Regions from separate parts of the Pseudomonas sp. Marseille-Q0931 genome, predicted to be linked through region 1. Evidence: riboswitches for the same ligand, from Rfam matches in the RefSeq annotation. Region 1 holds a riboswitch; each other region holds the start of a gene.
The links. Region 1 has a riboswitch for cobalamin ahead of cobO (cob(I)yrinic acid a,c-diamide adenosyltransferase). Riboswitches for the same ligand answer to the same signal wherever they lie in the genome.
Positions count from the first base shown of each region.

Region 2: it holds a riboswitch for cobalamin, as region 1 does, so the genes downstream of both, P3C50_RS21770 (TonB-dependent receptor domain-containing protein) here and cobO (cob(I)yrinic acid a,c-diamide adenosyltransferase) in region 1, are expected to answer to the same signal.
Region 3: it holds a riboswitch for cobalamin, as region 1 does, so the genes downstream of both, cobG (precorrin-3B synthase) here and cobO (cob(I)yrinic acid a,c-diamide adenosyltransferase) in region 1, are expected to answer to the same signal.
Region 4: it holds a riboswitch for cobalamin, as region 1 does, so the genes downstream of both, P3C50_RS13100 (TonB-dependent receptor) here and cobO (cob(I)yrinic acid a,c-diamide adenosyltransferase) in region 1, are expected to answer to the same signal.

Region 1 is NZ_CALNWT010000005.1:119,428-126,402, reverse strand. Features, by position in the region: gene mobA (molybdenum cofactor guanylyltransferase MobA) at 1-105, opposite strand, end outside; gene moaB (molybdenum cofactor biosynthesis protein B) at 173-712, shown strand; gene glp (gephyrin-like molybdotransferase Glp) at 709-1,923, shown strand; gene P3C50_RS12005 (C40 family peptidase) at 2,074-2,694, shown strand; gene P3C50_RS12000 (C40 family peptidase) at 2,779-3,303, shown strand; gene P3C50_RS11995 (hypothetical protein) at 3,310-3,630, shown strand; cobalamin riboswitch at 3,668-3,878, shown strand; gene cobO (cob(I)yrinic acid a,c-diamide adenosyltransferase) at 4,060-4,671, shown strand; gene P3C50_RS11985 (cobyrinate a,c-diamide synthase) at 4,671-5,963, shown strand; gene bluB (5,6-dimethylbenzimidazole synthase) at 5,960-6,613, shown strand; gene cbiB (adenosylcobinamide-phosphate synthase CbiB) at 6,617-6,975, shown strand, end outside.
Region 2 is NZ_CALNWT010000017.1:81,707-88,681, reverse strand. Features, by position in the region: gene P3C50_RS21775 (cobalamin-binding protein) at 1-576, shown strand, start outside; gene P3C50_RS21770 (TonB-dependent receptor domain-containing protein) at 799-2,664, opposite strand; cobalamin riboswitch at 2,752-2,959, opposite strand; gene dxs (1-deoxy-D-xylulose-5-phosphate synthase) at 3,032-4,927, opposite strand; gene P3C50_RS21760 (alpha/beta fold hydrolase) at 5,010-5,960, opposite strand; gene P3C50_RS21755 (carboxyl transferase domain-containing protein) at 5,967-6,975, opposite strand, start outside.
Region 3 is NZ_CALNWT010000007.1:106,453-113,427, reverse strand. Features, by position in the region: gene P3C50_RS13090 (cobalt-precorrin-6A reductase) at 1-585, opposite strand, end outside; gene cbiE (precorrin-6y C5,15-methyltransferase (decarboxylating) subunit CbiE) at 582-1,784, opposite strand; cobalamin riboswitch at 1,841-2,176, shown strand; partial or broken gene cobG (precorrin-3B synthase) at 2,272-3,387, shown strand; gene P3C50_RS13075 (precorrin-8X methylmutase) at 3,577-4,203, shown strand; gene P3C50_RS13070 (precorrin-2 C(20)-methyltransferase) at 4,203-4,943, shown strand; gene cobJ (precorrin-3B C(17)-methyltransferase) at 5,078-6,727, shown strand; gene P3C50_RS13060 (AraC family transcriptional regulator) at 6,895-6,975, shown strand, end outside.
Region 4 is NZ_CALNWT010000007.1:113,444-120,418, forward strand. Features, by position in the region: gene P3C50_RS13090 (cobalt-precorrin-6A reductase) at 1-143, shown strand, start outside; gene P3C50_RS13095 ((2Fe-2S) ferredoxin domain-containing protein) at 222-914, shown strand; cobalamin riboswitch at 1,292-1,486, shown strand; gene P3C50_RS13100 (TonB-dependent receptor) at 1,748-3,853, shown strand; gene P3C50_RS13105 (ABC transporter ATP-binding protein) at 3,853-4,620, shown strand; gene P3C50_RS13110 (ABC transporter substrate-binding protein) at 4,620-5,648, shown strand; gene P3C50_RS13115 (FecCD family ABC transporter permease) at 5,645-6,652, shown strand; gene cfaB (C17 cyclopropane fatty acid synthase CfaB) at 6,727-6,975, shown strand, end outside.

The sequences.
Region 1 (6,975 bases):
GCCTCGCCATTCGATCAGCCCCTTGTCGCGTCCGCCCATGCGCTGGCCGCGGCCGCCGGAAAGCAGTAACACCGAGCAGGCGGGAAGGGTGGTGGATGCGTGCATGCGACAGTCTCCGAAGTCAGGCTGTGTGATATAACAGCGCCCATTCTCTCTCAATTGGAAGCCTGCCATGAACCACAAGGCCGATGCGGTTTTCGTGCCGCTGAACATTGCCGTGCTGACCGTCAGCGACACGCGCACGCTGGAGACCGATACCTCGGGGCAACTGTTGGCCGATCGCCTGACCGCTGCCGGGCACCAACTGGCGGCGCGCGTCCTGCTCCAGGACGATCTGTACAAGATTCGCGCCCAGGTCGCGACCTGGATTGCCGAGGATCAGGTGCAGGTCGTGGTGATCACCGGCGGTACCGGCTTCACCGGGCGCGACAGCACGCCGGAGGCGGTCGCCTGCCTGCTGGACAAGCAGGTCGATGGTTTTGGCGAGCTGTTCCGGCAGATCTCCGTGGCCGACATCGGCACTTCCACCGTCCAGTCGCGCGCGCTGGCCGGCCTGGCCAACGGCACGCTGGTGTGCTGCCTGCCGGGTTCGACCAATGCCTGCCGCACGGCCTGGGACGGAATTCTCGCTGAACAACTGGATGCACGGCATCGCCCCTGCAATTTCGTGCCGCACCTGAAACCGATGGGTGCCTGCGAGTCGCGCGGATGAGTTGTTGCGATCATCCCGGCCTGCTGCCCATGGAGGCGGCGCTGGAGCGTCTGCTGGCATTGGCCGATGCTGCGCCCATCGAACAGACCGAGCAGGTTGCGCTGGCCGATGCCGATGGCCGGGTGCTGGCCGAGCCGCTGATCGCGGCGCTGGATCTGCCGCCCTGGGCCAACAGCGCCATGGACGGTTATGCCCTGCGGCTGGCCGACTGGAGCGGCCTGCCATTACCGGTCAGTCAGCGCGTCCAGGCCGGCACTGCGCCCACGCCACTGCAGCCGGGAACCTGCGCGCGCATTTTCACTGGTGCGCCGCTGCCGGAAGGCGCCGACACCGTGGAGATGCAGGAGAACGTCGAGGTCGATGAAGCTGGGCGCGTGGATTTCCGCGAGCGGCTGAAGGTCGGGCAGAACGTTCGCGCCCAGGGCCAGGAAACCCGCACAGGTGAATGCGTGCTGCCCGCGGGTACGCGCCTGGGGCCCATCGAGCTTGGGCTGGCCGCGTCTCTGGGGGCGGCGCAGCTGTTGGTACGTCGGCGCCTGCGTGTTGCGGTTCTGTCCACTGGCGACGAGTTGGTCGAGCCGGGGCAGTCACTTGGCCCGGGCCAGATCTATAACAGCAACCGGCGCCTGCTGATCGCCTGGCTGCAGCGTCTGGGCTGCGCGGTGGTGGATGCGGGGATATTGCCCGATGACCTGCAGCGTACTCGTGAGGCGCTGGGCGCCTTGAGCGAGGTGGATCTGATTCTTTCCACGGGCGGTGTTTCGGTGGGTGAGGCGGATTACCTTGGCCTGGCGCTGCGCGAGGCGGGCGAGCTGGCGTTGTGGAAGCTGGCGATCAAACCGGGCAAGCCGCTGACCTTCGGTCATTACCAGGGCGTTCCGGTGATAGGTCTGCCGGGCAATCCGGCTTCGACGCTGGTCACCTTCGGTTTGCTGGCGCGTCCGTACATGTTGCGTCGCCTCGGCGCGCAGCGAGTGGAGCCGCTGGGTTTCGCCATGCCGGCAGGGTTCACCTGGGGCAAGCCGGGCATGCGTCGTGAGTACCTGCGCGCGCGCCTGGAGAATGGCCGCGTAGTGCCGTACGCCAACCAGAGTTCGGGTGTTTTGCGAAGCGCCGCGTGGGCCGAAGGGCTGGCAGAAGTAATGGAAGGTAGCACGCTGGCCGAAGGGGATATGCTGCGCTTCATCCCCTTGAGCGAGATTCTCGGCTAGCGCCCTGAAGCGCCCGGTTGTGCGAATGGTCGGGCGCTTTAGATGGCGCGGTGAAACCACTGGGTCACATTTCCGTCGATAGAATTTGCAAATGGGCTTTATAGAGGGCATAGTCGCGCACTTATAAATTCAATCGACACGGTCGTGCCCATGCTAAAACGCTTCGCACCCCTCGTGCCTCTTGCACTTACAGTCTTTCTCGCTGCCTGCGCCGGCCACTCGCCGCAACCGCAGGTCAGCGAAGCCACGGTCGAGCCCGTTGTTCGTCCGCTGTCTCAGCAGGCCGAGCCTGCCGATGATGAAATCAACGCGCTGATCGACGACGAACCCTATGAAATGCCGCAGCTGGCCGACAGCCTGCTCGATCTCGGGCGTTCGCTGATCGGTACGCGCTATCGCTACGGCGGCACCTCGGTACAGTCCGGTTTCGATTGCAGCGGTTTCGTCGGTTACCTGTTCCGTGAGGAAGTCGGCCTGGAGCTACCACGCTCCACTCGCGAGCTGATCAATCTCGACGCGCCCAAGGTGGCGCGCGCCGATCTGGAGCCTGGCGACCTGATCCTGTTCAATGACCGCGGTCGTGGTCGTGTCAGCCACGCCGGCATCTACCTGGGTGATGACCAGTTCATCCATTCCAGCAGCAGCCGCAGCGGTGGCGTGCGCATCGACAGCCTCGATGACAGCTACTGGAACCGCAGCTACCTGCAGGCCAAGCGCGTCCTTGCGCTGGCTCCGGTGGAAGAGCAAGTCGCGGCCAAGCGCCACAATTGATGTGTCACGGCGTAACTCCAGGGTTGCGCCGTTTGCCTGCAAGCGGCAGAGTAGAGCGCATTCAGGCCCTGGATCGCCTCGCTTATGCCTTTCACGACCCGTGTCGTCCTCGTTTCTCTCGCACTGCTGCTGACTGCCTGTAGCAGCCGCGCTCCCGCCCCCCAGCCCATCTACCATCCGCCGGTTTCTTCGTCCTCCTATCAGGGTGGCGCGCAGGACGTGTTGTTCCGTGCGCTGGGACTGGTCGGTACGCCGTATCGCTATGGTGGCAACACGCCGGAAGGTGGTTTCGACTGCAGCGGCCTGATCGGCTATGTCTACCGCGATGCTGCCGGTATTAGCCTGCCACGCTCGACCCGCGAGTTGAGCGCGATGCGCACTCCTGACGTTCGCCGTGATGCGCTGCAGAGCGGTGACTTGGTGTTCTTCGCCACCAACGGCGGGCGCGCCGTGAGCCATGCCGGCATCTATGTCGGCGAAGGGCGCTTCGTGCATGCGCCATCCAGTGGCGGCACCGTGCGCCTGGACAGCCTCGACAACGTCTACTGGCAGCGCGTCTATCTCGATGCCAAGCGTGTGATCACGCCCGAGCTTGCGCGCAACCCCTGATTCGCCATGGCCGAGCCCATCCGCCTGCCGCCCCAGCCCGAGGTCTGCGAGCTTTGCGCGCGGCCTGTGGCACTCACTCGTCACCATCTGATTCCCAAGGCGCTGCACGACAAGGCCTACGTGCAGAAGCGCTTTGCCCGTCATGAGCGCATTACCGCCACGCTCTGGGTCTGCCGGGCCTGCCACAACCAGATTCACCGGCTGTTCAGTGAAAAGGAGCTGGCCCTGACCTACAACAGTCGCGAGGCGCTGTTGGCGGACGAGCGCTTGCGGACCTTCGTCGAGTGGCTGGCGAGCAAGCCGCCGGGGTTCACACCCAGGCATTAGTGCGGCGGCGTTGACGGGCAGGGCTGCCAGCCTCTACCCTGCGCGCCTTGCTTCAGGTGCCCCAAGTCGTCATGAATGACCACGCCAGGGTGAAACAGGGAAGCCGGTTCCAATGCCGGCGCTGCCCCCGCAACGGTAGGTGAGTCAAACGCTGTTTCAGGCCACTGTGCAATGCACGGGAAGGCGCAGCGTCGAACCTTCGGGTTCGCTCACAAGCCCGGAGACCGGCCTGTCGCAGTTTCACGGCATCGCGGAGGGCGCTGCCCGGCCAACGCTCCGGTTCCACCGGGGCGTTCGTGTTGTCTGTCTTCCGCTCGCCTGATCAGCCATTGGTGCCTGGATGAGGACGCGCAGCGCATCGCGATCTCTTCATTACCGTTCGCACTGCTCATGCAGGCAACGAGGGCGCCTGACTTGCAGGAGCACAGCATGAGTGAGTCCACCGAACGCGACGTCCGCCACAAGGCGCGTATGCAGCGCAAGAAAGCTCTTATCGATGAAAAGATCGCCCAGGCCCAGGATGAATACGGTCTGCTGCTGGTACACAGCGGCAATGGCAAGGGCAAGAGCAGCAGCGCCTTCGGCATGGTCGCGCGTGCCCTCGGTCATGGCCTCAAGGTGGGCGTGGTGCAGTTCATCAAGGGCGCGGCCAGTACCGGTGAAGAAGCCTTCTTCCGCCGCTTTCCCGAGGAAGTCAGCTACCACGTGATGGGCGAGGGCTTCACCTGGGAAACTCAGGATCGCCAGCGTGATATCGCCAAGGCGCAGGAAGCCTGGGCCGTGGCTCAGCGCCTGCTCAGCGACGAATCTGTCGGCCTGGTGGTGCTGGATGAGCTGAACATCGCCCTCAAGCATGGCTACCTCGAGCTGGAGGCGGTCCTGGCCGATATCGAAGCCCGGCCGCTGCTGCAGCATGTGGTGGTGACCGGCCGTGGCGCCTTGCCGGGAATGATCGAGGCGGCCGATACGGTCACCGAGATGAGCCTGGTCAAGCACGCGTTCAAGTCCGGGGTGAAGGCGCAAAAGGGCATCGAATTCTGATGAATGCACGTCACTGCCCGGCGCTGCTGATCGCCGCCCCGGCGTCTGGTCAGGGCAAGACCACCGTCACCGCCGCGCTGGCGCGCCTGCATACGCGCCAGGGCCGGCGGGTGCGTGTCTTCAAATGTGGGCCGGACTTTCTCGACCCGATGATCCACGCCCGTGCCAGTGGCGCGCCGGTGTACCAGCTCGACCTGGCCATGGTCGGCGAGGCCGAGAGCCGGCGGCTGTTGTGGCAGGCGGCGGGCGAGGCTGATCTGATCCTTATCGAAGGGGTCATGGGCCTGTTCGACGGCAAGCCCTCGGCGGCCGACCTGGCCCGCCATTTCGGCGTGCCCGTACTGGGGGTGATCGACGGTGCGGCCATGGCGCAGACCTTTGGCGCACTGGCCCATGGCCTGGCCACTTTCCAGCCGGACTTGCCCTTTGCCGGCGTACTCGGCAATCGCGTCGCCAGCACCCGCCACGGCGATATCCTGCGTGATGCCTTGCCGCCCAGCATCCACTGGTTCGGCGCCTTGCCGCGCAGCGCAGCAGTGGAGTTGCCGAGTCGGCATCTGGGCCTGGTGCAGGCTGCCGAGCTCGCGGATCTGGATGCGCGCCTGGATGCTGCGGCCGATGCGCTGGTAGCTACCGCCGATGTGGACCTGCCGCCGGCAGTGAGTTTTGCCGCGCCGGTGATTGAGCCGCCACCTGAGCTGCTGGCCGGAGTTCGTATCGGCGTGGCGCGTGATGCCGCGTTCGCCTTCCTTTATCAGGCCAACCTTGATCTGCTGCAGGCCCTCGGCGCAGAGCTGCGTTACTTTTCGCCGCTGGCCGATAGCGAGCTGCCCGAGGTGGATAGCCTTTATCTGCCTGGTGGTTACCCCGAGTTGTACCTGTCCGAGCTGGAGAGTAATCAGGCCATGGCCGATGCGATTCGCGCCCATCACCAGGCCGGCAAACCGCTGCTCGCCGAATGTGGTGGCATGCTCTATCTGCTCGATGAGCTGCGCTACAAACATGGCGCCAGCGGGCGCATGCTTGGTCTGCTGGCGGGCAGCGCCGCGTTGCAGCCGCGCCTGACCGCACTGGCCCTGCAGGAAGTGACGCTCCCGGAAGGTGAGCTGCGCGGTCACACCTACCATCACTCGCGGCTGGAAAGCCCGCTCGATCCACTGGCACTGGGTCGCTGCCCTAACGGCAAGCCGGTGGCCGAAGCGGTGTATCGCCTGGGGCGGCTAACTGCCAGCTACATCCACTTCTATCTGCCGTCCAACCCGGAGGCGGCCGCCGCGCTGTTGCGTCCATGAGCGAGCACGCCTTCAGCCCCGAAGAGCGCGCGGCGGTGTACCGCGCCATCGCCGAGCGTCGCGACATGCGTCACTTCGCCGGCGGCGAGGTGCCGCCCGAAGTGCTGGCGCGTCTGCTCGAAGCGGCGCATCACGCCCCCAGCGTCGGCCTGATGCAGCCCTGGCGTTTCCTGCGTATCAGTGACCGGCAACTGCGCGAGGCCGCCCACGGGTTGGTGGAGGCTGAGCGGGTGCGCACCGCCGAGGCCCTGGGCGAGCGTAGCGACGAGTTCATGCGGCTCAAGGTCGAGGGCGTTCGTGACTGCGCCGAACTGCTGGCCGTGGCGCTGATGGAGGGGCGCGAAGCGCATGTCTTCGGGCGACGCACGCTGCCGGAAATGGATATGGCCTCGGTCGCCTGCGCCATTCAGAATTTGTGGCTGGCTGCGCGCGCCGAAGGCCTTGGGCTCGGCTGGGTATCGTTGTTCGACCCCGAGGCGCTGGCCGAGCTGCTGGGTATGCCGGCCGGCAGCAAGCCGGTGGCGCTGCTGTGTCTGGGGCCGGTGGACGCCTTCTATGAGAAACCGATGCTGGTTGAAGAGGGCTGGGCCACGCCTCGACCGCTGAGCGAGTTGCTATTCGAGAATCGATGGGGAGTGCAGGGTGACTGAACGATGAGCCTGGCGCTGATCACCTGTGCCGGCGTGGCGCTGGATGCCGTGCTGGGCGAGCCGCGTCGCGCGCACCCGCTGGTGGCCTTTGGGCGCCTGGCCGATCGCCTGGAGCAACGCTTCAATCCCGCCGGCGGCGGCTGGCGCAGCCACGGTGTCACTGCCTGGTGCCTGGCGGTGCTGCCGCTGACCCTGCTCACCTGGCTGCTGGTACAGATCAGCGGGTTGGGCTGGGCGGTGGAGATCTTCGCCCTGTACTTCGCCCTTGGCCTGCGCAGCCTTTACGAGCATGCGCAACCGGTAGCGCGCGCACTGCGCCTGGGCGATCTGCCGCTCGCCCGTGAGCGCGTCGGCTGGATGGT
Region 2 (6,975 bases), on a different contig from region 1:
TTGGCACCGGATCTGATCCTCATCGCGCCAGGCAGCGTGCCGCCCGCGCAGCAGGCGCAGTTGCGGGGTTTAGGTATCGATCTGTTGATCGTCGAGCCGCAACGCCTCGACCAACTCGGCGATGCCTTCGTACGCATTGGCAAGCGAATTGGCCGGCCGGAGCCGGGTGAGCAGCTGGCGTCCGAGTTTCGGGGCGCGCTGGATGCGTTGCGTCAGCGCTACCGGCGCGATCAGCCCCTGTCGGTGTTCTATCAGATCTGGCACCAGCCGCTTTACACCATCGGTGGCCAGCAACTGATTGGTGATGCCCTGCAGGTGTGCGGTGCGCGCAACCTGTTCGATGACCTGCCGCAGCCTGCGCCTCAGGTCAGCGTCGAAGCGGTGCTGGCGCGTGATCCAGATGTGATTCTTGGCGGTAGCAACGCCGAATTGTCCGCTTGGCAGGCCTGGCCGCAGTTGCATGCGGTACGCCTGGGGCAGGTCTGGGCGGTGCCGGACAAGGGCCTGGAAAGGCCCAGCCGGCAGATGCTCGGGGCCATCGAAGAGCTGTGCGCGCTGATGGCGTCGGCGCGTTAGCGTTACGTGGGGTGCATAGCGTCACGTAGGGTGGGTTGGCCGCTTGTTGCGATGGTCGGTTGATTCACTGTGCTTGATGCGGCGTAACCCACCATTGGTGCAAGACGATCTATCGCCTGGTGGGTTACGTGGGGCAGCCATCCGAGCGCACAGTGTTTATCGGCGTCGGCTATGTTGGTGTTCAGCGCCGCTAACCCACCCTACGGTTGTTGCTCATCAACTTTAGAGCTGCGGCGTCCAGGTCACGGCGAATAGCGCGGTGCGGCCGGCGCTGTTGTAGCCGAATCGGCCATTGGCTGTGCTGTAGGTCGCTTCTGCGTAATCCTTGTCCAGCAGGTTATCCAGCTTCAGGCTCAGGCCCAGCTCCTGGGTGGCCTGCCAGGCGGCGCGCAGGCTGAGCAGGCCGTAGCCGCTCATCTCGATCTCGTTCTCGGCATCGTCGTAGCGACCACTGATCGCGCGCCAGCCTGCGCCCACCGAGACATCGCCAAAGCGGCGGTCGAGATCCAGGCTCAGTGTACGTTTGGCACGGCGCTGCAGGGTGTGGCCGCTGTCGCGGTCACGCGGGTCGATCAGCGCCAGGGCGAGGTTGCCCTGCCAGCCGAAAAGCTCCTGCTGCACGGCGGCTTCGAAGCCGTTGATCCGGGCTGTCTGGATGTTCTGCGGAATGAAGTTCTGGTCCAGAACGATGGCGTCCTCGATCTCGGTGCTGTACACGGACGCCTGCAGGGAGCCGGTGTCGCTGTAACGGCTGCGCCATTGCAGTTCGTAGCTCTTCGAGCGTTCCGCGGCGAGGTCGGGGTTGGCGCTTGGGAAGCACAGGCCACCGGCGCAGAAGTCCGGGTAATACAGGTCGTTGAAGGTCGGTGCGCGGAAACCTTCGCTATAGGACAGGATCAGGTCGTTGGCCTGGTTCAGGGGCAGGGTCAATGCCGCGTTCCAGGTGTTCTCGTTGCCGAACTGCTGGTTGTCGTCATGACGCAGGCCCAGCTCGGTGGAGAAACGCTCACCGGCGTAGCGATGCTGAATGAAGGCCGCTCGGTTCCAGCGTGAGTCCTCGACGAAATCCGTGGTGCCCTGTGCTCGATCTTCATACCAGTCCAGACCCAGCAGCAGTTGATGGTTGTCGCTCAGTGTCAGCGTGTTCAGCCAGTTTGCAGCGTCACGATAGGTGTTGAATTGACTGACGCTGCCGCCTGCCTGGTCGTTGCCGCTGTCGCGCTTGTCCTCGCTATGCCCCAATTCCAGGCGGCTATTCCACGCGTCGTTGAGGCGTGCATCGATAAAGCCAGAGATGCTGCTGAGCAGGAAGTCAGTGGTCGGCAGCGAGCCGGTAAAGACATCGTCGTATTCCACCTGGCCGCGTTGATCGAGCGCACTGAAGCCCACCTGCAGGTCATCGTGGAAACGATGCGACAGATTCAGGCTGAGCGAGCGGTTGCGATAGGCGTCGTCATCGCCATTGGCGCCGAAACCGTCGCGAGTGGCATCAATGCCGGCCGTCTCGTCCAGGGCGGCGCCGAGATTGAAGCGCGTGCGCTGGTCGCCACCGGAGAGGCCGAGGCTGCGCTGGTAGGTGCTGTCGCTGCCGGCTGCCAGGCGAGCGTAGGGTTTGAGGCCCTGGCCGTCGCCCTTGCGGGTGAAGATCTGAATCACCCCGCCGATGGCGTCGGAGCCATAGAGCGCCGAACGGGCGCCGCGCACGACCTCGATGCGCTCGATTTGCTCAGGCGCGAGAAATTCCAGGCTGCTGGTACCGCTGGACGCGGCCGAGATACGTTGACCGTCGACCAACACCAGGGTCTGCGCCGTGCTGGTGCCGCGCAGAAAGACGCCTGTCTGGCTGCCAGCACCACCGGTGCGCACGACGCCAAGACCGGGTACGCGCTCCAGCAGTTCAGCAACGCTGCTGACCTGCAGACGCTCGATATCCGCCCGTTCGAACACCGTGGTCGCCGCTGTAGCCTGGGCTTGCGGCTCGGCCAGGCGCCCGGAGGTCACCACCAGAGGGGCACTCATATAGGGCTCGGCAGCCAATACGGCAGTAGGCATGACGGCGATGGCCAAAGCCAGGCGGGACAGTTTCATTATCGAGATTCCTCAAAGTCGGCAGACATTCGAGGAGGGCAGGGGCAAGCGCGGGACGGCGGCGCTTGACGGTGCGGCCCTCCGCAACACCAGTCACACCGTCAGGGCCGGTCTCCGGACTCTCGACCCGCGTCCGCCTTCCCGGTATTACCCAGTGGCTGTTGGGCGTGGTTGCAGGCTCTTGGGCCTGCGGTCGATTACCGTTGCGGGGGCAGCGTCGGGGTTGCTCATGAAGAGCGCACCGACTTCCCGTTTAACGCCGCTTGCGCAGCGCACCCTGGCGGAACATGAAGTGCGCGCACCTTAAAGTGCGTGTCTATGAATGACAAGCAAGCCCGGCTCATTCAGCGATGAGCGGGCTTCATGCTCAGGCCTGAAGCAGGTTCAGGCGCTGGCGTACCGCGCGCTCAATGCCGGCTTCGTCGAGGCCGCATTCGGCGAGCATCTGGCTGGGCTTGGCGTGCTCGACGTAGTAGTCCGGCAGGCCCAGGTGCAGCATCGGCACCTGGCAGTTCTCGGCAGCGAAGAATTCGCTGACCGCGCTGCCGGCGCCACCCATGATGCTGTTTTCCTCGATGGTCACCAGCAGCGCGTGGCTGCCTGCCAGTTCGCGTAGCAAGGCTTCGTCGAGGGGTTTGACGAAGCGCATGTCGACCACTGTGGCATCCAGTGTTTCGCCGACGCGTAGGGCTTCGGCCAGTTGCACGCCGAAGGCCAGCAGGGCGACGCCCTTGCCCTGGCGGCGTATCACGGCCTTGCCAATTTCCAGCGGTTCCAGGCCGGCATCGAGCGGCGCGTTGGGGCCGCTGCCGCGCGGGTAGCGCACCGCCGCCGGGCCGTCGAACAGGTGGCCGGTGGTGAGCATGCGGCGCAACTCGTTCTCGTCGCTCGGCGTCATCACCAGCATGCCGGGGATGCAGCGCAAGTAGGACAGGTCGAAGCTGCCGGCATGGGTCGGGCCGTCTTCGCCGACCAGGCCGGCGCGGTCGATGGCGAACAGCACGTCGAGGTGCTGCACGGCCACGTCGTGAATCAACTGGTCATAGGCGCGCTGGAGGAAGGTGGAATAGATCGCTACCACCGGCTTGGCGCCTTCGCAGGCCATGCCGGCCGCCAGGGTCACGGCGTGCTGCTCGGCAATCGCCACGTCGAAGTAACGCTCGGGGAAGCGCTCGCTGAAGGCCACGAGATCCGAGCCTTCCTTCATCGCCGGGGTGATGCCGACCAGGCGCGCGTCCTGCTCAGCCATGTCGCACAGCCACTGGCCGAACACGTTGGAGTATTTCGGGCCGCTGGGCTTCTTCGGTGCTGCGACCGGGGTCACCGGTTCCAGCTTGGTGATGGCGTGGTAGCCGATGGGATCAAGCTCGGCCGGGGCGAAGCCCTTGCCCTTCTTGGTCACCACGTGGAGGAACTGCGGGCCGTCGAGGTCGCGCATATTGCGCAGAGTCGCCAGCAGCGTGGGCAGGTCGTGGCCGTCGATGGGGCCGACGTAGTTCCAGCCCAGTTCCTCGAACAGGGTGCCAGGCACCAGCATGCCCTTGGCATGTTCCTCGACCTTGCGTGCGATTTCCCAGGCGCCGGGCAGGTGCGAGAGGATCTTCTTGCTGCCCTCGCGCATGCTGGCGTAGGTGCGGCTGGAGATGATCTTGGCCAGATAGTTGGACAGGCCGCCGACATTCTTGGAGATCGACATGTCGTTGTCGTTGAGGATCACCAGCATGTTGGCGCCGACATCGGTGGCGTGGTTGAGCGCCTCGAAGGCCATGCCGGCGGTCAGCGCGCCGTCGCCGATCACCGCTACGCTCTTGCGCTTCTCGCCCTTCAGGCGGGCGGCGATTGCCATGCCCAGCGCCGCGCTGATGCTGGTGCTGGAGTGGCCGACGCCGAAGGTGTCGTACTCGCTCTCGCTGCGGCGCGGGAAGGCGGCCAGACCGTCCTTCTGGCGCAGGCTGCCCATGCGCTCGCGACGGCCGGTGAGAATCTTGTGCGGGTAGGCCTGGTGACCGACGTCCCACACCAGGCGGTCATCGGGAGTGTCGAAGACGTAGTGCAGGGCGATGGTCAGCTCGATCACGCCGAGGCCGGCACCGAAGTGCCCGCCGCTCTGGCCGACGCTGTAAAGCAGGTACTGGCGCAGTTCATCGGCGAGGGTTTCCAGGTCCGCTTCGGCCAGGCGGCGCAGTTCGTCGGGCGTGTTGGCGCTGTCGAGCAGCGGCGTCAACGGGCGCTCGCGGGGGATCTCGTGGAAAGTGGTCGGCATCAGGCGAATCGTTATAGGTGTAAAAGATGCGGCAGTTTACCTGATGCCAGGAAAACAGCTCAATTTGCTGACCACATCGGCGTTACCGGTAGTGTCTCGCGAGGAAATCCAGCAGCAGGGCGTTGACCCGTTCGGCGCATTCGGCCTGCAGCCAGTGGCCGGCGCCGGGCAGGTCGTGGCGGCCCAGGTGCGGCACCTTGTCGCCCATGCGTTTCAGAGTCGGCGCCTCGAAGCGCCCGACCGGATCGTTTTCCCCGAGCAGGAACAGCGTCGGCTGCGTGATCTGCAGACCCGCCAGATGCTCGGTGCGTTGCCAGTTGCGCTCGAAGTTGCGGTACCAGTTCAGTGCGCCGCGGAAACCGTGGCGCTCGAAGGTGCGCAGGTAGTGGGCGAACATCGCCTCGCTGCACCAGCTCGGCAAGGGCAGGTCGTCCGGCATGCCGTCGAACAACCGCGCATCGGCGGGCTTGTCCTGCGCCAGCAGCGCGTCGCCGAGGCCACCGAGCAGCAGGCGCAGGCTGCGGCCGATGTCATCGTCCAGTTCGGCCTCGGCCAGCCCCGGTTGCTGGAAGTAGAGGATGTAATGGAAACGCCCGGCGTAGGCCTCGCGCATCATTTCGATGGCTGGGCGTTTCGGCCGCCCGCCGAACGGCACCGACAGTGCGCCGAGCGCCTTGACCCGCTCGGGCTCCAGAAGCGCCAGGTGCCAGGCCACCGGCGCGCCCCAGTCGTGGCCTACCACCGCCACCTCGTGCTGGCCGAGCATGTCCATGGCGGCCTGGATATCGCCGCACAGGGTGAGCAGCTCATAGGCCGCGGGATCGGCCGGCGCGCTGCTGGCGCCGTAGCCGCGCATCTCCGGGGCAAAAACGCGATAGCCGGCGGCGGCCAGCGCCTCGATCTGCGGATGCCAGGCGTACCAGCATTCGGGAAAGCCATGCAGCAACCACACCGGCCGGCCGTGCTCGGGGCCGGCGTTGTACAGGCTGAGTTCGATGTCATTGACGGCGAGCAGGCGGTGGTCGAGGTGCATGGGCGATTACCAGGTGTCGATGAAGGGGCGTTTCTTGCCGTCGCGCCGGGGCGGACGCGGCGCCGCATTAAGGCCGCGCAGCAGCCAGGCGCGGCTGTCGGCCGGGTCGATCACGGCGTCGATCTCAAGGTAGCTGGCCATGTTCAGCGCCTTGCCGTTTTGGTAGGCCTTGGCCACCAGCTTGTCGAACAGCGCCTGGCGCGCGGCCTCGTCCGGCTGGGCCGCCAGCTCCTTGGCGAAACCCAGGCGCACCGCACCTTCCAGGCCCATGGCGCCGAACTCGCCACTGGGCCAGGCGGCGGTGAACAGCGGCGAGTGGAAACTGCCGGCCGCCATGGCTTGGGCGCCGAGGCCGTAGCCTTTGCGCAGCACCAGGGTGAAGAAGGGCACCGTGAGGCTGGCGGCGGTAACGAACAGGCGCGAGACATGACGCACCGTGGCCTGTTTCTCCGCATCCGGGCCGACCATGAAGCCGGGGGTGTCGCACAGCGAGACGATGGGCAGGTCATGCGCTTCGCACAGTTGCAGGAAGCGCGCGGCTTTGTCGCCGGCCACGGCATCGATGGCGCCACCCAGGTGCGCGGGGTTGTTGGCGATCAGGCCGAACGGTTTGCCTTCGATGCGGATCAGCGCGGTGATCAGGCCGGGGGCGAACTGGCGGCGCAGTTCCAGCACGCTGCCGTGATCGGCCAGCAGTTCGATCACCTGGCGGATGTCGTACACGCGCAGGCGGTTTTCCGGGATCACATGGCGCAGCTCGCGGGGATCGCTGCACTGCCAGTCGCTTACCGGGCCCTGGAAATAGCCCAGGTACTGCTTGGCCACGGCGACCGCTGCGGCCTCGTCTTCGACCAGCACGTCGATCACCCCGTTGGGGCCCTGCACGCTGGCCGGGCCGACCTGCTCGGGAGTGAAACTGCCCAGGCCGCCGCCTTCGATCATCGCCGGGCCGGCCATACCGATGCTGGCGTTACGAGTGGCGATGATCACGTCGCAGCAGCCGAGCAGTGCGGCG
Region 3 (6,975 bases), on a different contig from region 1:
GCTGCCGCTGTTCTTGCTCACCAGCACGTCGCAGCGGATACGGGCGAACAGCGCGCGCTCCTGGTCCAGGGCGAACGGCCCACGCGCACCGATCACCTCGGCACGCGGCGGTGCCGGCTCGGTCTGCAGACAGCGCACCGTCCAGTGCTGATGCGCGGGAATCTCGTGCAGATGCGCCAGCGGCTCGCGCCCCGAGGTGAAGAACGGCCGTTCGAAGGGCGCCAGGGCGCGGGTCAGTTCATCCCAGCCCTCCACTTCGCGCCAGTCATCATCCGGGCCGGCCTGCCAGCCCGGACGACGCAGCGCCCAACACGGCACGCCGGCGATCTCGGCAGCACGGGCCGCGTTATGGCTGATCTGCGCCGCGTAGGGGTGAGTCAGATCCAGCAGCAGCTCGATGCCTTCGCCAGCGATAAAGGCGGCCAGGCCCTCGGCGCCGCCGAAACCGCCGACACGCACGCGGCAGGCCAGATCCTCCGGCACGCGGCCAAGGCCGGCCAGGCTGTAGATCGCCTCCGGCCCCAAGCGACGGGCCAGGCGCAGCGCCTCGGTGGTGCCGCCGAGCAGCAGGATGCGCGCACTCACGGTTTGCGTACCGCCAGCAGAGTGATCGGCAGCGCCGCGCGCCAGGTATCGAAGCCGCCCAAGGGCTGCGCCTGGGCCATTGTCAGACGCAGCAGCTCGCCGCCATGCTGTTCACGGAAGGCCACCAGCGCCGCCTCGCTCTGAATCGTCACGGCGTTGGCCAGCAGTCGCCCGCCTGCCTTGAGCGCGGCCCAGCAATCATCCAGCACGCCGGGCACGGTGACGCCGCCGCCGATAAAGATCGCATCCGGAGCCGGCAGCGCATCCAGCGCCTCGGGCGCATGCCCGGCCACCAGTTGCAGGCCGGGGACGCCAAGGGCATCGCGGTTGTGACGGATATGATCCTGACGCCCTTTGTTGGCCTCAATGGCGATGGCTCGGCAGGCCGGGTGCGCGCGCATCCATTCGATGCCGATGGAGCCACAACCGGCGCCGACATCCCACAGCAGCTCGCCAGGCAGTGGCGCCAGACGCGCCAGGGTCACGGCGCGAACGTCGCGCTTGGTCAGTTGCCCATCGTGGCGGTAGGCGTCGTCCGGCAGACCGCAGGTCGGCGGCAGCAGTTGCGCCCCGGCGTCGGCCAGGCACTCCACGGCCAGCAGGTTGAGGTCGGCGCTACGCGGCAAGTTCCAGCTTGCGGCCAGGCCCTCGATGCGGCGCTCGTCAGGGCCGCCCAGATGCTCCAGCAGGGTCAGGCGACTGGCGCCGAAACCGCGCGCACGCAGGGCTTCGGCGACCTGAGCAGGCGTGTCGCCATCGGCGCTCAGCACCAACAGACGCGTACAGGGATACAACCGGGCGTTGAGCGTGGCCAGCGGCCGGCCGACCAAGGAGATCACCTCAACCTCCTGCAACGGCCAGCCCAGGCGCGCCACAGCGAGCGACACCGAAGACGGTGCCGGCAATACCTGCAACTCATCGGCAGGCACCTGGCGCGCCAGGCTGGCGCCGACGCCGTAGAACATCGGGTCGCCGCTGGCCAGCACGCACACCGCCTCGCCGCGCTTCGCCAGCAGCGGCCCAAGATCGAAGGGGCTGGGCCAGGTCTCCCGTTCGCCGCCGATGCACGGCGGCAGCAAGGCCAGTTGCCGCGGCGCACCGACGATGCGCGTGGCCGTCAGCAGGGCGCGGCGCGCGGCCTTGCCCAAACCGGGATAGCCGTCTTCGCCGATGCCAACCAGGGTCAACCAGGGTTTCATCCACCTTCCTCGCAAGTAGCCGACAGGGCGCGTGTCGCGACGCCGGGCAAAGCGGGCATAATACAGCCTTCGTCGGTGCCCCTTAAAAAACGGGCCTAAGAGGGAATCCGGAGCGATCTCTGATCGCGACCGAGCTGCCCCCGCAACTGTAAACAGCGAGTCCAATGCAATCGGCCACTGGGTGAAAGGCCGTTGAAAAACGTAGGCGAGGTAGGCAAGACAAGGCAAAACGGCCGAAAAAGCGCAATTTACGTGTTGTAAATGAGCATTTTGAGGCCGTTTTTAACGCCGTATTGCCAACGTAGGTAGTTTTTCAACGGCCTGTTAACCGGGAAGGCGCAGCGGATCATGACCTGTCAGCCAGGAGACCTGCCGACGAACGCTGGTCGCGAGTGCCAACATCGGGCGGGGTGTACCGATGCCATGAAATTCCCTATGGGCGAATTTCGCTGGTTCGGTCGCCGCGTCGTTATCCACAGGTGATCCCTTGCTCGCGCCCGTTCGCCCTTCTGCATGCCCCGGCCTGCTGCGTATCGTCCCTGCGCTGGATGGCGGCATCTGCCGCATCAAGCTGCCCGGCGGCGTGCTGCGCAGTGCCCAGGCGCGGGCGATTGCCGAGGCGGCGTTGCAGCATGCCAGTGGCGTGCTGGAGCTGACCAACCGCAGCAACCTGCAGATTCGTGGCGTCTTGCCCGGCCAGGAGAGCACGCTGATCGACGCTCTGCTCGGCGCTGGCCTCGGACCGCGCGTGGCCGCCGCCGACGATGTACGCAACCTGCTGCTCAGCCCTGCCGCCGGCCTCGATCCGCACATGCGGATGGACGTACGCCCGCTGGCCAGCCAGTTGCTCGACCTGCTGCAGGACACCCCGGCGCTGCATGCGCTGTCGCCCAAGTTCGCCCTGCAACTGGACGGTGGCGAAGCCCTGGCCATGCGTGAACATCCCCATGACCTGTGGCTGGCCGCCGAGGACGAAACCCACATACTGCTGGGCCTGGCCGGCTGTCCCAGCGACGCGCCACCGGCGCGAGTCGAGGTGACGCAGGCGGTCGAACTGGTGCGCCAGCTCTTGCTGCTGTTCCTCGAACTTGCCACCCCGGAGCAAACGCGCATGCGTCAGCTGCTGACGCATATCCCGGTGGCCGACCTGCTGCAACGCCTGCAGACTCGACTGGATTTCCCCTTGCAACCGGTGCCGGCCCGTTGGCAGCCGAGCGCTGGCGTTGGACGGGCTCCGGCAGGAATTTATCCACAGGCGCAGAGCGGCCTGCGCATGGTGGCGGCCGGTGCTCAGTTGGGTCGCCTGCACGCCGACCAACTCCTCGCCATTGCAGAACTGAGCGAGCGCCACGGCGACAGCGAGTTGCGCCTGACACCCTGGCAGGGTCTGTTGCTGGGCAACGTACCCGAAGCGAAGGCCGGCGAGTTGCTGTCCGCGCTGGCCGAACTGGGGCTGCTCACCCAGACCGACGAGCCGCTGCTCGGCCTGGTCGCCTGCACCGGCTCGGCGGCCTGCGCCCGCGGTTTGGCCGACAGCAAGCAGCACGCCCTGCAGCTGGCCGAGCGACTGCGCGAAAACGGCGCTCGTCCGCAGGTACACCTCAGCGCCTGCTCGCGCAGTTGCGCCAGCGCTCGCGTGCAGCCCTACACGCTGCTGGCCAGCACGCCCGAACATTACCAGCTCTATCAACGCACGCCCGAGGCGCCAGGTTTCGGCCGCCTGCTGGCACCAGACATGACCATCGACGAGGCCGGCGCCTGGTTCGCCCGCCAACACCCGCAGGAACCCCCGATGCTTGATTACATCCGCGACGGTCAGGAAATCTACCGCCGCTCCTTCGCCACCATCCGCGCCGAGGCCAACCTCGATGGCATCCCCGCCGACCTGGAAAAACTCGCCGTGCGGGTAATCCACGCCTGCGGCATGGTCGACGTGGTCGAGGATCTGCGCTTCTCCCCCGGTGCCGGCGCCGCTGGCCGCGCCGCGCTGCTGGCTGGTGCACCGATCCTCTGTGACGCGCGCATGGTCGCCGAGGGCATCACCCGCCCGCGCCTGCCGGCCAACAATCCGGTGATCTGCACCCTGCATGACGCCGGCGTACCGGAGCTGGCCCGCGAAGTCGGCAACACCCGCTCGGCGGTAGCCCTGGAGCATTGGCGCGAACACCTGGAAGGCAGCGTGGTGGTGATCGGCAACGCGCCCACCGCGCTGTTCTATCTGCTGGAAATGCTCGACGCCGGTGCACCGAAGCCGGCGCTGATCATCGGTATGCCGGTGGGCTTCATCGGCGCGGCGGAATCCAAGGACGCCCTGGCCGCAGACAGCCGTGGCGTGCCCTACGTGATCGTCCGTGGCCGCCGTGGCGGCAGCGCCATGGCGGTGGCGGCGGTCAACGCCCTCGCCTCGGAGGTGGAGTGATGGCTGGCCGTCTGCTCGGCCTCGGCGTCGGCCCTGGCGACCCCGAGCTGCTCACCCTCAAGGCCCTGCGCCTGCTCAAAGGCGCACCGGTGGTGGCCTATTTCGTGGCCAAGGCCAAGCACAACGCCGGCCACGGCGGTAATGCCTTCGGCATCATCGAAGCGCACCTGGACGACACCCAGCAGCGCCTGCCACTGGTCTACCCGGTGACCACCGAAAAGCTCGCCCCGCCGCTGTCCTACGAAGATGTGATCGCCGACTTCTACGACACCTGCGCTGAGCAGATCGCCCGGCTGCTGGACGCCGGCCAGGACGTGGCGGTGATCTGCGAGGGCGACCCGTTTTTCTACGGCTCCTACATGTACCTGCACGACCGCCTGGCCGATCGCTACGAGGTAGAAGTGGTGCCCGGCGTGTGCTCGATGCTCGGCTGCGCCTCGGTGCTCGGCACGCCGCTGGTGTACCGCAACCAGAGCTTGAGCGTGCTCTCCGGCGTGCTGCCGGAAGACGAGCTGGAACAACGCCTGCGCGACGCCGAAGCGGCCGTGGTGATGAAGCTCGGCCGCAACTTCGACAAGGTGCGCCGCGTGCTGCGCAAGCTCGGCCTGGACGACCGCGCCCACTACGTCGAACGCGCCACCATGGCCAGCCAGAAGATCGTCGCGCTGGACGAGGTGGAGCCGATGGAGTCGCCGTACTTTTCCATGATTTTGGTGCCAGGACAGAAATGGCGGGGGTAATCCCGTAGGGCGGGTGCAACCCGCCAACAGCGAGCTGGCGGGTTGCACCCGCCCTACCCGTCTCAAGACCGTAGCCCGGATGCAATCCGGGAAACCCATTCCCCGGATTGCATCCGGGCTACAGGATTTACCGTATGAACATCGTCATCCTCGGCGCCAGCGCGCTGGCCACTGCACAACGCCTCCAGGCGCTTTATCCACAGGCCGTGATCCATGGCCTGCGCGGCCGCGCCGATGGCGCCGAGCGCCACTACGATGACTTCGGCGAGCACCTGCGCGCGCTGTATCGCGCCGGCCAGCCGCTCGTGGTGCTGTGCGCTGCCGGCATCGTCATTCGCAGTCTCGCCGCGTTGCTGGCGGAAAAGGGCGCCGAGCCGGCGGTGCTGGCCCTGGCCGAAGACGGTAGCGCCGTGGTGCCGCTGCTCGGTGGCCTGGCTGGGGTCAACCGCCTGGCCCGCGAGATCGCCGCGCACCTGGACGTCACGCCAGCCATCACCACCAGCGGCGAGTTGCGCTTCGGCACCTGCCTGCTGGAGCCGCCGGCCGGCTACGCGCTGGCCGACCTGCAGCAAGGCAAGCGCTTCGTCAGCGACCTGCTCGGTGGCGAAACGGTACGCATCGAAGGCCAGGCACCCTGGCTCGAGACGGCGCAACTGCCTGTGGATAAAACCGCCCGCCGGGTCATCCACGTCACCGCGCAGGCGCGTCCGGCGCAACCGGACGAGTTGCTGATCCACCCGCGCTGCGCCGCCGCGCTGATCGAACGCCCCGGCGCCGACCTGCCGGCGCGCCTGCAGCAGGCACTCAGCGCCGCCAACCTGGCGCCGCAGGCGCTGGCGTGCCTGATCGCGGATAAAAGCTTGATGGCCAACGCTGACTTGCACGCGGCAGCGCAGACACTGAACCTGCCGCTGCGCTTTATCCACAACACCAGCGAACTGCCGCCCGAGCACCATATTGGCGACGGCCTGCGCCTGCTGTTGGGCGAGCGACCGCTGGATATCGAGCGCCTCGGCCAGCGCCGTGGGCGCCTTAGCGTGGTCGGCCTTGGTCCTGGGGCCGCCGAACATATGACCCCCGCTGTGCGCCGCGCCCTCGACGAAGCCGAAGACCTGCTTGGCTACGACACCTACGTGAAGATGGCCGGCCCGCTGCGTGCCGATCAATGCCTGCACCCCAGCGATAACCGCGAGGAGCTGCAGCGCGCCGCCCACGCCTTCGAGCTGGCCGCCAGCGGCCGCCGCGTGGTGATGATCTCCTCGGGCGACCCCGGTGTGTTCGCCATGGCCGCCGCCGTGATGGAAGCACTGGAAAGCCCGCAAAGCGAGGCCTGGCAAGACGTCGAACTGGAAGTACTACCGGGCGTTTCCGCTGCCCTGGCCACGGCTGCCAAGGCCGGCGCGCCGCTGGGTCATGACTTCTGCCTGATCTCGCTATCAGACAACCTCAAGCCCTGGGCGGTGATCGAGAAACGCCTGGAGCACGCTGCCCTGGCCGACCTGGCCATGGCCTTCTACAACCCGATCTCCAAATCCCGCCCCTGGCAGCTCGGCCGCGCGCTCGACTTGCTGCGCCAGCACCGCACGCCGGAAACGCTGGTGGTGCTCGGCCGCGATATCGGCCGTCCTGCCGAAGCACTGCGTAGCCTCACCTTGGGCGAGCTGACGCCGGAGATGGTCGACATGCGCACCCTGGTGATCATCGGTTCCAGCCAGACCCGTCGCTTCCCGCGAGCCAATGGCGGCGAGTGGGTGTATACCCCGCGCTGGTATCCCGAGTTGTAGGGGCCTGTTGGAGAAAAGCTTCGCGGACAAGTCCGCTCCCACAGAACGCCGCTGGAGTTGTGGGAGCGGACTTGTCCGCGAGCTTTTCATCTGCTGCACAAACCTTCTAGGCCTGCGCGCCGAACGCGCTAAGCTCATCGGTCCACAGCAGCGATAGGCAACAGGCGATGAACGCGCAGTCATGGGTCGACCTCAAGCAGGATGCCGATACCGGCATCGAGGTGATCCGTGCGCATTTCGAGGGCCAC
Region 4 (6,975 bases), on a different contig from region 1:
AGTTGCAGGTGGCGCGGGAGCTTGGATTGCCGGTGCTGCTGCTGCGTCGTCCGTCTTTGCCAGCGGTGAAGCGGGAGTTCGCCGAGCCGGACGCCTTGTGGGAGGCGCTTCAGCGGCGAATGGATGGCTGCCGTCGCGGCTGAAGCCCCTCCCACAATGGTTACATCCGCCCTACGCTTGCTGTTGCGCTGCTAGACTGCCGGCCCGTTCTGGAGACCGTCATGAGCCAAACCCCCTACGCCCGCATTCTGTTCATCGGCCCCGGCCTCGGTCGTGGTGCTTCGGCCGAGCGTTTGCGGCAGCGCGTTGAAGCGCTGTTGGGTGAGGCGCATCTGCATGACAGCGAGCAGGACGGCTTCTGGCAGGCCATCGATGAGGCGCCGCGACCGCTGCTGGTGGTCGATCTGGAGCCACGCGCCGATGCCGCGCACCGCGATTGGCTGCGCGAATGTATCGCCGAGCGCGGTGATTGGGCAGATGTGTTCGTGGTCTGCACGGCGCTGGAAGACACCTGGCTCGATGGCCTGGGCGCACTGCTGGAGCAGCGTGACGCGCACATTCCCTGCAGCGATGTGCCGCCGGTGCCGGCGCATCATGCTTGGTCGCAGATTCCGCCGCATGCGCAGCGTCTGCTGCTGTGCAACGGTCCGCGCTGCACGCGCAAAGGCGCGCTGGGCCTGTGGAAAACCTTGCGTCAGCGGCTCAAGGCGGCGGGCAGGCTGGAGTGCGAGGGTGGCGTGCATATCACCCGCAGCCAGTGCCAGTTCCCCTGTGACCTGGGGCCGACCGCGAGCCTTTATCCACAGGGCGAGTGGTACGGCATCAGGGACGAGGCCGCGGTGATTCGCCTGGTCGATGAGCGGCTGGTAGCGGGCAGGGCGCTACCGGATCTGCGTATCGACGAGCAGGCGTAAGGTTGCTGCCAGTCAGTCAGAACGAACGCCCGTGATTGCCTCGCAGGATCGCGGCGTTTTCACCTGATCGAGCAGCCGCGGATGCTCGCGAACCAGAGCGTATCGCGGACAAGTCCGCTCCCACGGGTAATGCTGTTCACTTAAGGTTGTACAGGTTTGGCTCCCTCTCCCCAAAGGGGCGAGGGGACTAATCGTGTCCGACTAATTCTTATGTCAACAGCGTTACGCTCCCACAGGAGGTACGCTTTCGCAGCGCTGACGCATTCGTTCTTGTGGGAGCGGACTCGTCCGCGAAGCGTTGGTTCTAGGGGCTATTTATCTCGCGGCAGACGCCGCTACAGGCGAAGCTCGCCTTGACTACCCTCCGCATGGGTGGTCATATCCGCCCCGCTTCAGGTGTCTCACGCCGCCGCGCGTGAGGTGAAACGGGAAGTCGGTTGAAGTCCGACGCTGCCCCCGCAACGGTAAGCGAGCGACCGCATCGATACGCCACTGTGCGCCACGCGCATGGGAAGGCGATGCGTTCATGACCCTCGCAAGCCCGGAGACCGGCCTGGAGTCGTTTTTTGTCTGGCAACCCGCGGTGGGCGGGCGTTGACTCCAGTCGGGCGACCATGCCCTGTCTGCTGTTGCGCATTTTCCATCGGATTGCCGTGCCTCTTCCCGACGATGGAACATTTATGGCGCGCCACTTCCGCTTCAATCAATCCTTCCCGAGCGTTTCGGTCGCAGAACCCGTACGGCTGCTTTCCAGGCTGCGAATGTCGATAATGTTATGTTATAACATTAACATTTCATCCCACGATTCTCCGCGCAACACTGGAAGTTCTGCCGTGCAAAACCCTGTACTTCGCTGCACCTGGCCGCTGGCCCTGCTTTGCAGTGGCATGGCGTTGGCCAACGAGGCCGTCGATCTGCCCGAGCTCACCGTCCACGCCAAGGCCGCCGAGGAGGGCGAGAGCAACCTGCATACGCCCACCAGCAGCGGCTCGCGCCTGGAGCTTTCGGCCCTGCAGACCCCGGCCAGCACCACCAGCCTGAGCGGCGCCGAGGTGCGTGGGCGCAACAACCTGACGGTGCAGGATGCGGTGACCCGCACGCCCGGCATCAGCGATATCGGCACCCCCGGCAATGGCGGCACGGCGCTCTCGGCGCGCGGCTTCACCGGCCATTCGGCGACCATGCAGCTGTACGACGGCACCCGCCAGTACGTCGGCGCCGGCACCGTGACTTTCCCGGCGGACACCTGGTCGGTGGCGCGCATCGACGTGCTGCGCGGCCCGGCCTCGGTGCTTTACGGCGAGGGCGCCACCGGCGCGGTGATCAACGTGGTGCCGAAGAAGCCCTTCGCGGGCGAGATCCGCAATCAGCTGCGCCTTGGCTACGGCAGCGACGACCGTCGCCAGGCGGCGCTGGACAGCGGCGGTTCGCTGAGCGACGCGCTGAGCTATCGCTTCAACGTCAATCAGCAGGCCAGCAATGGCTGGGTCGACCGGGGGGATTCGGACAGCGTGGCGGTCAGCGCCGCTCTGCGTTGGGACGCCAGTGACGACCTGAGCTTCACCCTGTCCCACGACCATGGCGACCAGAACCCGATGCGTTACCTCGGCACGCCGCTGGTCGATGGCAAGTACCGTGAGAGCCTGCGTGAGCGCAACTACAACGTCGCCGACGCCGATATCCGTTATAACGACCAGATCACCCGCCTGGTCAGCGATTGGCGCATCAACGACGCGCTCAGCGCCAGCAACCAGCTCTACTACATCAAGACCCAGCGCTACTGGCGCAATGCCGAGGCCTATCGCTGGCAGCCCGGCGATACGGTCGAGCGCAGCGAGTTCTACCGGATCAAGCACACCCAGGAGCAGATCGGCGACCGCCAGACCTTTACCCTGGATCACGCCCTGTTCGGCCTCGATAGCCGCACCGTGGTTGGTGTCGATTACAACCGCATCCACTTCGCCCGCCAGCACGACTTCGCCAGCAGCTTCAGCGACAGCGTGCCGCTGGCCGGCTCCGGTGGCGGCCAATACCAGAGCACCGATCCGCTCGGCTACGGCCCGCGCGAGCGCAACCTGGCGCGGCAGTTCTCGCTGTTCGCCGAGAACCGCACCCAGCTCACCGAGCGCCTGTCGCTGGTCACCGGCGTGCGTCGCGACCAGGTGCATATCCAGCGCGACAACCTGGTCGATGGCAGCAGCGCCGACCGTAGCCTGAGCGGCGACAACTGGCGCGCCGGCCTGGTCTTCGCGCTGACCCCGGAGCTGTCGCTGTACGGCCAGTACGCCACCAGCAGCGAAGGCGTGAGCAACCTGCTGACCCTCAGCCCGAGCCAGCAGCAGTTCGACCTGAGCGAAGCCGGGCAGACCGAGATCGGCCTCAAGCAGGCGTTCTGGGGTGGGCAGGGCGAGTGGACGCTGGCGGCCTATCACATCGTCAAGAAGAAGCTGCTCAGCCGCGAAACTCCGGCCGCGCCCACCGAGCAGATCGGCCAGCAATCTTCCGACGGTCTGGAGGCCACCCTGGAGCTGGCGCTGGGCCAGGGCTGGCAGGTGTCGGCCAACGCCGCCCTGGTGCGCGCCGAATACGACGACTTCGTCGAAGGCGGCGGCGACCGCAGCGGCAATCGCCCGACCGACGTGCCCAGGCGCACCGCCAACCTGTGGCTGAACAAGGATCTGGGCAGCGGCGTGGACGCCGGCATTGGCGCGCGTTATGTCGATGCGCGCTACGCCGACAGCGCCAACACCGCCAAGGTGCCTGGCTACACCGTGGTCGATGCCAACATTGGCTGGCAGGTGCTGAGGGATCTGCGCCTGGGCCTGGAGGCGAACAACCTGTTCGACCGCCAATACGCCACCAGTGCCAGCAGCGACGGCCAGCAGTGGTATCTGGGCGCGCCACGCTCGTTCTTCGTCACTGCGGACTACAGCTTCTGATGGATCGTCTTCGTCTGCGCCAACTGGCCTGGTCCGCGGATGGGCAGCGACGGCTGCTCGACGGTATCGACCTGGCGGTCGGCAACGGCGAGCTGGTGGGGCTGATCGGCCCCAACGGCAGCGGCAAGACCAGCCTGCTGCGCTGCGCTTATCGCTATCAGCGGCCCAGCGCCGGCGATGTCGAGCTGGACGGCGAGGCGCTGTGGCAGCGCCCGCCGCGCTGGAGCGCACAGCGCGTGGCGGTGGTGCTGCAGGAGTTTCCGCAGGATTTCGGTCTGCGCGTGCAGGAGGTGGCGGCCATGGGCCGCACGCCGCACAAGGGTTTGTTCGACGGCGACGATGCCGAGGATCGACGCCTGGTCGACGAGGCGCTGGCCCGCCTCGGTCTGAGCGACCTGGCGCAGCAGCCCTTCGCCCGCCTGTCCGGCGGCGAGAAGCAGCGCGTGCTGCTTGCCCGTGCCCTGGTGCAGCAGCCGCAACTGCTGATCCTCGACGAGCCGACCAACCACCTCGACCCGCGTTACCAGCTCGAGCTGCTTGGCCAGATCAAGGCGCTGGGCCTGGCGACGCTGGCTAGCTTCCACGACCTCAACCTGGCGGCGGCCTTCTGTGATCGCCTCTGCGTGCTCGACGGGGGCCGTCTGGTGGCCATCGGCCCGCCCGCCGAAGTGCTGACCACCGAGCTGCTGCAGCAGGTGTTCGGCCTGCAGGCGCTGGTCGACACCCATCCACTGGCGGGTCATCCGCGCATTACCTGGATTGTTTGATGAAGCGTTTACGCACGGCTGAACCTGTAGGAGCGAGCTCTGCTCGCGAATCCTGGGAAAAGACAAAAGCTTCGCGAGCAAAGCTCGCTCCTACACTCGTTGGCGCAATCCTGCTAGGGCTGATCAGCCCCGCCTGGGCCGTCACCGTGACCAGTTGCGACCGTCAGGTGACCATCGACCACCCGCCCAAGCGGGCGGTCAGCCATGACGTCAATATGACCGCCATGCTCCTGGCCCTGGGCCTGAAGGAGCGCATGGCCGGCTACACCGGCATCAGCGGCTGGAAGACCCTCGATCCGAAGATGCGCGAGCAGCTCGACGGCCTGCCGGAGCTGGCCGCGCGCTATCCGTCGCTGGAGAACCTGCTGGGTGCCGGCAGCGATTTCGTCTTCGCCGGCTGGAACTACGGCATGCGCATCGGCGGCGAGGTCACTCCGGCCAGCCTGGCGCGCTTCGATATCCCGGTGTACGAATTGAGCGAGTCCTGCGCGCACGTGTCGCCCGGCCGTGTCGCCAGTCTCGAGGATGTCTACGGCGACCTGCGCAACCTCGGTCGCATCTTCGCCGTCGAGCCGCGCGCCGATGAACTGGTGCAAGGCATGCAGCGACGCGTGGCGGCAGTACAGGCGCGCCTCGGCGAAGCGCCGGCACGGCCGCGCGTATTCGTCTACGACAGCGGCGAGGATGTGCCCTTCAGCGCCGGACGCCTGGGCATGCCGCAGCCGCTGATCGAGGCAGCCGGTGGGCGTAACGTAATGGACAGCGTGGCGGCCAACTGGATGAAGGTGGGCTGGGAGTCGGTGGTCGAGCAGGACCCGGAGCTGATCCTGATCGTCGACTATGGTGAGCGCACCGCGGCGCAGAAGCGCGACTTCCTGCTGCAGCACTCGGCGCTGCAGGGGGTGACCGCGATTCGTGAGAAACGCTTCGTGGTGTTGCCCTATCTGGCGGTCACGCCGAGCCTGGATAACGCCGCCGCCATCGAAACCCTGGCCGCCGCGCTGCACCCCGAGGCTTTCGACCTGTGAGCCGTTATCGCCTGTTGCTGGTTGGCCTGGCCGTGCTGCTGGCATTGTCCTGTGCGCTGTCGCTGGCCTTTGGTGCGGCCAGGGTCGAACTGGAGCAGGTGCTGGCGATCCTTGCCCAGCACCTGTTCGGCATCACTGCCGAAACGCCGGTCAGCGTCGGCCAGGACAGCATCGTCTGGCAGTTGCGCGCGCCGCGGGTGCTGCTCGGCGCATTGGTGGGTGCCGGGCTGGCGGTGGTCGGCACGGTGCTGCAGGCGGTGACGCGCAATCCGCTGGCCGACCCGCACCTGCTCGGCGTCAGCTCCGGCGCCGCCTTCGGCGCGGTGGTGGTGGTGCTGTACCTGGGCGAGTTCGCCGGGCTGCTCAGCCTGCCGCTGGCGGCCTTCGTCGGTGCGCTGGCGAGCATGTTGCTGGTGCTAGCCATCGCCAGCCGCAGTGGCCGTCTGCACAGCGACCGTTTGCTGCTGGCCGGGGTGGCGGTGTCCTTCGTGATGATGGCGGCAAGCAACCTGCTGCTGTATCTGGGCAACCCGCATGCGGCCAGCTCGGTGCTGTTCTGGATGCTCGGCGGCCTTGGCCTGGCGCGCTGGGAGCTGCTCTGGCTGCCGGCGTTGTGTCTGGCCCTGGCGCTGGCGGTGCTGCTTGGTTTGGCTCGCGCGCTGAACGCGCTGATGGCCGGCGAGCAGAGCGCGGTGAGCCTCGGTCTGGAGCCGCGCCGCGTGCGCCTGTTGGTATTCGTGGCGGCGTCGCTGCTCACCGGCGTACTAGTGTCGCTGTCCGGCGCCATCGGCTTCGTCGGCCTGATACTGCCGCACGTGGCGCGCTTTCTGGTTGGCGCCGAGCACCGTCGCCTGCTGCCGGTGGCGGCGCTGCTGGGGGCGCTGTTCCTGGTCTGGGTCGATGTCGCCGCGCGCACCTGGCTGGCGCCGCAGGACCTGCCCATCGGCATCGTCACCGCCGCCATCGGCGGGGTGTTCTTCGTCGCCCTGCTCAGGCGCCGCTAGTCGCCCGAATCGAACCTGGGCAGGCCGGCCAAGTCATCTGCTTGAGACTCCATGGCTGGGGAGGAGGGCTGATCATGCTGGCGCAATTACCCACCGCGTTTCGCGATCTGCAAATTCCGCTGCGCCTGAAACTGTGGGACGGCAAGCAGATCGACCTGGGACCCAGGCCGCGGGTGACTTTGGTGGTCAAGGACCCCAGCCTGGTCACGCAATTGGCCCACCCCAGCCTGGATGCACTGGGCGCCGCCTATGTCGAAGGCCGCGTCGATCTGGAAGGACCCATCGAAGACGCCATCGAGGTGGGCGATGCGCTGAGCACCGCG